Regions from separate parts of the Nostoc sp. C057 genome, predicted to be linked through region 2. Evidence: predicted binding sites of a transcription regulator. Region 2 holds the regulator's gene; each other region holds the start of a gene.
What was found. The regulator HrcA, encoded in region 2, represses chaperone genes, less so after heat shock. The targets are predictions, from matches to a motif close to TTAGCACTCNNGANTCNNGAGTGCTAA.

Region 1 (3,180 bases), 3.1 Mb from region 2:
TTGTCTTTCATTTCGGTTTCAGTCGCTGCACCAACTTTCACGACAGCGACACCACCAGAGAGTTTAGCAAGACGCTCTTGTAATTTCTCTTTGTCGTAAGAAGATTCGGTTTCATCGATTTGACGACGGATCTGTTCGACACGAGCTTTAACAGCAGCTTCGTTACCTTCGGCAACAATTGTGGTGCTGTCCTTGGTGATGGTGATCCGGCGAGCTTTACCCAGGCTATCCAGCTTGGTGTTATCTAGCTTCAAACCAGCATCTTCGGTAATTAGTTGACCACCAGTTAAAACAGCGATGTCTTCTAGTAGTGCTTTGCGGCGATCGCCAAAACCAGGAGCCTTAACAGCAGCCACGTTGAGTACACCGCGCAAACGGTTTACTACTAAGGTTGCCAAAGCTTCTTTTTCAATATCTTCGGCGATAATTACCAAAGGACGACCAGCACGAGCTACTTGCTCTAACACTGGTACGAGGTCTTGTACCAAAGCGATTTTCTTATCGGTCAGCAGTATGAAAGGCTCATCAAAAACTGCTTCCATCCGCTCAGGGTCAGTAGCGAAATAAGGAGAGATGTAGCCTTTGTCAAAGCGCATCCCTTCAGTGATTTCCAACTCGGTGAACATAGATTTCCCTTCTTCTAGGGAAATTACGCCTTCCTTACCCACCTTGTCCATTGCTTGGGCAATCATCTGACCGACTTCTTCGTCATTACCAGCCGAGATTGCACCAACTTGGGCAATGGCTTTGGAATCTTCCACTGGACGGGCGTGTTCTTTGATTTTGTCTACCAAAAAGGCAGTAGCTTTATCAATACCACGCTTCAGGGAAATTGCGTTAGCACCAGCTGCAACGTTCCGCAAGCCTTCTTTGACGATCGCATGAGCTAAAACGGTAGCAGTTGTGGTGCCATCGCCCGCAGCATCATTGGTCTTAGAGGCAGCTTGACGAATCAAAGCTACGCCAGTGTTTTCAATATGGTCTTCTAATTCGATTTCTTTAGCGATCGTTACACCGTCATTAACAATTTGCGGTGCGCCAAATTTCTTTTCTAGGACTACGTTACGACCTTTGGGGCCAAGGGTAACAGCTACAGCCTCAGCCAGGATGTCAATGCCTCTTTCTAAGGCGCGACGGGCGTTTTCGTTGTAGATAATGCGCTTTGCCATAATTGTTTTAGTTGTCCTTTGTCATTTGTCTTTTGTTCTTCGTCATTTGTCATTTGTCTTTTGTCATTGGCTAATGACTAATGACTAATGACTAATGACCACTAAATAACGACTGCTAAAATATCTTTTTCAGAAAGCAGTACATATTCTTCGGTGCCGAGCTTGATGTCAGTGCCAGCGTACTTGGAGTACAACACTTTATCGCCGACTTTAATTTCCAATTCCTGACGGCTACCGTCTTCGTTACGCTTGCCAGGGCCAAGGGCAACTACTTCCCCTACCTGGGGCTTTTCCTTGGCGGTATCGGGCAAATACAGACCACCTGCGGTCTTTTCCTCTGAGGCGTTCACTTTTACGAAAACGCGATCGCTCAAAGGTTTAACTGTAGAAACGCTTAAAGATAAGGCTGCCATAATTATTTTCTCCAGAGATTAGCACTCTCAACCCCTGAGTGCTAATCTACCTAAAATTGGCATCCAATGGCAAGAATTGCTTGAGTACGGGTTCCCGAACTAGAAGCTCATTGATGTACTTAAGTATTAATGCCTAATTATTTATATCCTTCGGGTTCTGCTCTGTAAGTTACGTATATTTTTATATGGTCATAGGGAGTCGGGAGTCGGGAGTAGTGAAGAGTTTTCCCAATGCCCAATACTTATATTTGAGAGACTCTGCTCAGTACAAGTTTCCCAATGCCCCATTCTCTTCTCAGTCAACTTTATTTGCAAAGCTTGGAAATTGTTATAGAACTGTAATCAGGGAGCTGCTCGATAAGTAACAATACAGTGATCCAGTCAAGCCATCAAATCCCCAAAGCCACTAAATCTCTAGTAGAATATAATGCCCTGAGTAATTGTGTAGAAAGTTTTGGACTTGCAAAAATTCAGCGACACATTTTTATTTGCGCTGACCAGACAATTGCTAATTGCTGCTCAAAACGAGCTAGTCTGGAATCCTGGGAATACTTAAAAGAGCGACTTAAAGAGTTAAAACTTGATGAGTCGCAACAGAATTATTCCTTATGCGTCTACAGAACTAAAGCCAACTGCTTGCGCGTTTGTTGTTCTAGACCCATAATGGTGGTTTACCTTGATGGTGTCTGGTATCGCCAAGCAAACCTGGAAGTTATTGAGCGGATCATCCAAGAACACTTAATAGGCAATAAGGTGGTAAAAGAATATGCGTTTTTCAACCATCCTTTGCCAGAAACTTCCCTAGTTTCTTGTGAACACCTCATAGAGGCTTAACAACCGAAGGATATGGAACAGCAGTAAGCTTTAAGAAAGTGCGGGTTGGTTTTGAGGTAGGGTCATCTTTAAGCCAATACTTACTTGTGAGTCAGAAGGATTATTATTTAATCAGTGTTTTTTCGCCCGCCACTTTCAATGCGATATATAATAGCGCATTATAGATACTACTGCTATACGTATCCTTGCTGGACTTTTGCTATCGAGCTATTAGTCTCTTGAAAATGCTCGGCATTTTTGAGACTTCGAGACAGCAAAGGCAAGTTAAGTAGGAAAAAGGACAACATCTCAAAATAACCCACCATAGAGGATAAATATTCAAGACTTTGATGGACCGAAGCGCGACAAGTGCCACTGCTATGAAAGAGCCCAGCATGAAAGATCACAAACGACTTCTATTGATTGATGATGACCCTAACCTCATCTTGCTGGTGAAGGATTACTTAGAATTCCGGGGATACGAAGTCATCACCGCCGAAAATGGACGTGAAGCTCTGGAAATTTTAGAGCAAGATGTTCCAGACATGATTATCTGCGATGTGATGATGCCGGAAATGGACGGATATACTTTTGTGGAACAAGTCCGGCAAAACGAACGCACCAGTTGGATTCCGGTTCTTTTCCTTTCAGCTAAGGGACAAAGCGCAGACCGAGTTAAGGGTCTGAATAAAGGTGCTGATGTTTATATGGTCAAGCCCTTTGAACCAGAAGAACTCGTAGCCCAAGTTGAATCCTCGCTGAAACAAACTATCCGTTGGAAAGAA
Region 2 (3,180 bases):
AGGCAGAGATTTTCTGTCACCATAAATAAGATTAGGACTGTTTATAGGGAATTCTTTTAGTCAACCCATGAACCAGATTAGTGTAAAAGAACTGGCACAACGTCTTTCCTCTGGTGATGGAAGTATACAGCTAGTAGATGTCCGAGAACCAGAAGAATTGGCGATCGCTAACATTGAGGGCTTTGTCAACCTACCCTTGAGTCAATTTGCTGAGTGGGGACATGAAATACCTACCCTCTTCAATCCTGAAGCTGAAACCCTTGTGCTATGCCACCACGGTATTCGCTCTGCCCAGATGTGTCAGTGGTTAATTGCTCAAGGTTTTACAAATGTGCAAAATATTTCGGGTGGTATTGATGCTTACTCCATCTTAGTAGACCATTCAATTCCCCAGTATTAGCTTGTGTTTAGGTGCATTACTCAGATGGAACTTAATTCCATCTGGCTTTTGCTATTGTGAAAATAGCACTAAATTAGTTCAGGGACTAGCCAGAAATGTTTGTAACTTTCTCCACTGGCTACACAGCTTACGCAACTTTTCGACCCTAATCTTAGCTGCAATAGCCGCAAAAATACGTATACAACAATACTTTTCTAAGTGTAGAATTATGCAAAAATAAGGCAGAAAAGAATCTTGTAAATTCAAACTCTTAGCTTTTGATGCAAAGCCTAGATTCTATTGAGAGCGCACTTTTCAAGAATAATGTACACGAACCTTAAAATTAATTATCACAATATAATTGTATAATTTGTTATCTTAATAAATTATTAATATTCCTTGTTTAAATCAAATCCAGAAATTTCTCCAGACTTTGATTAAAATTTGCCTCTAGCAAAACATATCCTATGGAAGTCCAGTTAACAAATCGGCAACAGCATATACTTTGGGCAACGGTACGTCACTACATTGCTACGGCAGAGCCTGTTGGTTCAAAGGCTTTGGGCGAAGAGTACGACCTGGGTGTAAGTTCAGCCACAATTCGCAATGTGATGGGCGTTTTAGAAAAATCTGGATTACTCTACCAACCACACGCTTCTGCTGGACGTGTACCTTCAGATTCAGGCTATCGCATTTATGTTGACCAGCTAATTACACCTTCTCTGCGTTCCCGCAGCGTGTCGCAGACAGACGCTACGCGGACAGAAACTTTAGGGCGAGAAATAGAGATGGCATTACAAAAGCATCTCCAGTGGGAAGATCGGAGTTTAGAAACCCTACTGCAAGGAGCCGCGCAAATTTTAGCAACCTTGAGTGGTTGCATTAGCTTGATAACTATGCCGCAAACTACAACAGCGCTATTGCGACATCTGCAATTAGTGCAAATTGAAGCTGGGCGGATCATGTTAATAGTTGTTACCGATGGTTATGAGACACATTCCAAGTTAATGGATTTGTCGCCAATACCAGAAGAGACACAACGAGATTCAGAGGTAGTTGATCGTGAGTTGCAGATTGTTTCTAACTTTTTGAATACCCACTTGCGGGGGCGAAGTCTGTTGGAATTAGCCAACCTCGACTGGAGTGAACTAGATCAGGAATTCCAACGCTACGGTGAATTCTTGAAAAATTCAGTTGCCGAATTGACTCGTCGCACTCTTGCGCCGACTGCGACACAAATTATGGTTCGGGGTGTGTCAGAAGTTTTGCGCCAGCCAGAATTTTCCCAGTTACAGCAGGTACAAACGATTATCCACCTGCTGGAAGAAGAACAAGACCAACTATGGCGATTAATATTTGAGGAACCAGAACCGGAGGATGCTGGTAAGTCAAGAGTAACGGTTCGCATTGGCGCAGAAAATCCCTTAGAACCGATACGCACCTGCACTTTGATTTCTTCCACCTATCGCCGAGGTTCAATACCAGTAGGAAGTGTGGGAGTTTTGGGGCCAACGCGCTTAGATTATGAAAGTGCGATCGCAGTTGTAGCATCTGCTGCTGATTACCTCTCAGAAGCCTTCAGTTATTTCAATCCTTAAGGTAAAGTTTAGGGATAAGCTGCTACGAGTCTAGACGAATGAATAGTGCGATCGCAGGTAGATAGCCCAATTTGTAGTGGCAAAATTAATAATTAATCCTACTTAAATATTTCATGGTTAGAAAAATTGCCTTTGGCTTCCTGTGGTTAGGATTCGTTATTTATGCTTTTTTCCTCGCACCTCCTGAGCAACCCGGTACATTCGATTTAATTAAAAACCTTTCGACTGGACAGTGGCAAGGCGTTAACCCGTTAGTAATAGCACTATTCAACCTCATGGGTATCTGGCCTCTCATCTACAGTGCAGTAGTATTTATTGATGGTAGAGGGCAAAAAATACCTGCTTGGCTATTTGCTGCTGCCTCTTTCGGAGTCGGGATATTTGCCCTGTTACCCTACTTAACCCTTAGAGAACCAAATAATCAGTTTGTTGGTAAAAAGAATATCTTACTAAAGCTGCTAGATTCTCGTGTGACTGGGATTGTGTTGACTGTAGCCACAGTTCTTCTAGTTGCCTACGGTTTAAAAGGAGGAGATTGGGGCAATTTTGTGCAAGAGTGGCAAACCAACCGCTTTATCAATGTAATGAGTTTAGATTTTTCCCTGCTTTGTCTCTTATTTCCTGCATTACTAGGGGATGATATGGCGCGTCGCAGTTGGAACAATCCACAGATATTCTGGTTAATAGCATTGATACCGCTATTCGGGCCATTGATTTATTTGTGTGTGCGTCCACCTTTACCAGAAGTGGGCGTAGAGGCAATACCCAGTCAGCAGCAAGCTGCAAATTAAAGCACTTTTTAATTCGTAATTAAGTAAGTTGGCACAATAAAATCAAACTATGTAAAGAAAAATGAACTAGCCTAAAACCCTTCTACCTATTGCCTTATCCCAACGACAATTATTTACGTCAACTTACTTAATATTTTAAGCAAGCTATTTTTCAATGAGTTAGGGATTTTCCACGCAGGGCGCGTAAATTCTCAGGACTTACGCAAGCAAATTTTGTCATTGCGACCGAAACGTATTGTGGGAAGCAATGCCAGAGTTTTAGGTGAATACGTCGCTATCGCTTGTAATGACGCAATTACGTGAATTTTGCGTTAGTCCTAATTCTAAGAGAAAGTTTTTTCTGAAAGTACTTTACAAAACGCAATAAATTCTTTAAGATGTGTAACAGGTAGTCAAACCTACCTAATTCATC
Region 3 (3,180 bases), 3.3 Mb from region 2:
ATTGAAATTTATACTGGTGCTGGTAAAGGCAAGTCTACTAGTGCTTTGGGCAAAGCCTTACAAGCAATTGGTAGAGGAATTAATCATCCAGGGTCTACCCGTGTGTTAATTATGCAGTGGCTTAAAGGTGGTAGCGGCTATACAGAAGATGCTGCGATCGCCGCCTTGCAGCAGTCATATCCAGAAGTGGTGGATCATCAGCGCTGTGGGGGAGATGCGATTGTTTGGCGCAATTCCCGGCAAGAATTAGACTATGTAGAAGCCGAACGAGGTTGGGAAATCGCAAAAGTTGCGATCGCCTCTGGAATGTATAAAACTATTATTCTCGATGAACTCAATCCCACCGTTGACTTAGAACTACTCCCCGTTGAACCCATTGTTCAAGCTTTGCTCCGCAAACCCCGCGACACCGAAATCATCATCACTGGCCGCTGTCAAAATCAACCAGCATACTTCGACTTGGCTAGCGTTCATTCAGAGGTGTATTGCCACAAACATTATGCAAATCAAGGTGTAGAACTTAAACGGGGGGTAGATTTTTAGATGTTGCATCTGAATTCGTAATTCGTAATTCGTAATTCGTAATGTTCTCAAGCTTGAATTTCTGGTGAATTTTCTTCCTTCTCTGCGAGACGCTGCGCGAACGCGCTCTTTGCGTCCTTCTCTAACGAGACGCTGCGCGAACGCGGTTCGTTCTCTGCTCTTTCAAATTTAATGAAACAGACCAGTAGGGCTAGCATTGTAATGCCGACCCTACAAGCAACTAAGGCTGTTGGCGTATTCTTTGCCAGACAGTAAAGCCCAACAGAAGGACAATACTAGTGGCGGTGGTCATCATCACAGCCAAGCTCATGCCTTGTATTCTCATTGCCAGCAAGTTGAAAAATAAGGTAATTGACCAAAGCGTGAACGCAGCATGGCGCTGGGAAAGTCCCCAAGCAAGTAAGCGGTGGTGCAGATGATCTTTGCCAGGAGTACTAAGAGGGTTATTTCCTGCTAGTAGCCGCCGTACAAATACTTGGGTAGTGTCTATTACTGGCAACAATAGAAATAAAACCGTGGGAATTAGTGCATAAACTGTGTTTTGTTGCAGTTTGCCTAAAATACTAGTTGCTGCCAGCACATAGCCAAAAAAGTATGCTCCGGCATCACCCATAATAATTCGTGACGGATGGAAATTATGACGCAAAAAGCCTAATGCAGCACCTCCTAAAGCTGCGAGTACCAAAATTGCCGCCGCACGGTTATTAAATTGGGCTGCAACCCCCAACAAACTCATGGCGGTAATAAAGCTGATTCCTCCTGCTAAACCATCCATACCATCCATCAAGTTGATGGCGTTGGTAATTCCTACTACCCACAGTACCGTCAGCAACATCGACAGGAACGAGTCGATGGGAGTACCAAACAGCACTCTTACACTGATACCATTAGCTACCAGCAACAGTGCTGTGACAATTTGCGCCCACAATCGAATAGAGGGTGGTAAGCCGAACTGATCGTCGATAAAGCCCACCAGGACTAATATCGAACCTCCTAACAGAATAGTCAGCACCTGAGCCAATACGTTTTGGAGTTCGATCGGTCGTAAAAGGCTAGCTAATACCAGCGCGGCAATGACACCCGCGTAGATAGCCAGCCCCCCTGCATTGGGTAAAGGTTCGCGATTGAGTCGCCGAGCGTTGGGTTGGTCAGCCCAACCTACCCGTAAGGCGAATTTGCGGACTGTCGGAATTGAACGCCACGTTACAAGCCAAGCCAAAAGAAACGTAAATACTACTGCCAACCAGCCGGTGCCGCTAGGGTCGGCAATGCCAAGGTACTTAAGGGAGTTGTCTAGATTCATCTCCCAATTCAAGCATTACTGCCAGTATCTATAAAGAACATCACCTGTATATTAATCAATTTTTTTTATTTCCATTTGTAACTTGAGTTGATTGAGAGATTAGCACTCTTGCTCTGTGAGTGCTAAATTGTCTAATGGAAGCGCTGGAGAAATAAAACATGGCGAAAATTATTGCATTTGACGAGGAATCGCGGCGAGCTCTAGAAAGGGGTGTTAACGCCCTTGCTGATGCCGTAAAAATCACCTTGGGGCCTAAAGGTCGTAATGTCCTTTTAGAGAAAAAATTTGGCGCACCTCAAATTGTCAACGATGGTATCACTGTTGCCAAGGAAATTGAATTAGAAGATCCTTTGGAAAATACTGGTGCAAGACTCATCCAGGAAGTGGCCTCAAAAACTAAAGATGTTGCTGGGGATGGTACAACCACCGCCACCGTTTTAGCACAAGCCTTGATTCGGGAAGGTTTGAAGAACGTCGCGGCGGGTACTAACCCAGTTAGCTTGAGACGCGGGATCGACAAAACTATTGAGGCACTGGTACTGGAAATTGCCAAGATAGCCAAGCCAGTAGAAGGAAGTGCGATCGCTCAAGTTGCCACTGTTTCTGCTGGTAACGATGAAGAAGTTGGTCAAATGTTAGCTCAAGCAATGGAAAAAGTCACCAAAGATGGTGTAATTACCGTTGAAGAATCTAAATCCCTGACAACTGAACTAGAAGTAGTTGAAGGGATGCAGATTGACAGGGGTTACATTTCACCTTACTTTGTCACCAACAACGAGCGGCAAATCGTGGAATTTGAAAACGCCCGCATCTTGGTGACAGATAAAAAAATCGGCAGCATCCAAGATTTAGTACCAATTTTGGAAAAAGTCGCCCGTTCTGGTCAGCCCTTGCTAATCATCGCTGAAGATGTCGAAGGTGATGCCTTGGCAACTTTGGTAGTGAACAAAGCGCGGGGTGTACTAGCCGTGGCTGCCATTAAAGCGCCTGGGTTTGGCGATCGCCGCAAAGCTTTGTTAGAAGATATTGCTATTCTCACCGATGGACAGTTGATTTCTGAAGAAATCGGCTTAAGTTTGGATACCGCTGGTCTAGAAGCACTGGGAACTGCTCGCAAAATCACCATTGACAAAGAAAGCACCACCATTGTAGCTGGCAGTGTCACCAAGCCAGAAGTGCAAAAGCGGATTGGTCAAATTCGCAGGCAGTTGGAAGAAACCGATTCTGAATACGATCAAGAAAAACTGCAAGAACGCATCGCCAAGCTCGCTGGCGGTGTGGCAGTGATTAAAGTGGGTGCGGCAACCGAAACCGAACTCAAAGACCGTAAACTG

Region 1: a site for HrcA is predicted at 1,601-1,627, ahead of groES (co-chaperone GroES). Genes of this name have one in related genera too.
Region 3: a site for HrcA is predicted at 1,946-1,972, ahead of groL (chaperonin GroEL). Genes of this name have one in related genera too.

The regions. Positions count from the first base shown of each region.
Region 1 is NZ_CP040281.1:706,674-709,853, forward strand. It holds gene groL (chaperonin GroEL) at 1-1,169, opposite strand, end outside; gene groES (co-chaperone GroES) at 1,271-1,582, opposite strand; gene FD724_RS02950 (ferredoxin) at 1,955-2,416, shown strand; gene FD724_RS02955 (response regulator transcription factor) at 2,746-3,180, shown strand, end outside.
Region 2 is NZ_CP040281.1:3,774,965-3,778,144, forward strand. It holds gene FD724_RS16330 (rhodanese-like domain-containing protein) at 68-400, shown strand; gene hrcA (heat-inducible transcriptional repressor HrcA) at 847-1,977, shown strand; gene FD724_RS16340 (DUF2834 domain-containing protein) at 2,091-2,768, shown strand.
Region 3 is NZ_CP040281.1:437,275-440,454, forward strand. It holds gene FD724_RS01790 (cob(I)yrinic acid a,c-diamide adenosyltransferase) at 1-543, shown strand, start outside; gene FD724_RS01795 (MraY family glycosyltransferase) at 764-1,846, opposite strand; gene groL (chaperonin GroEL) at 2,005-3,180, shown strand, end outside.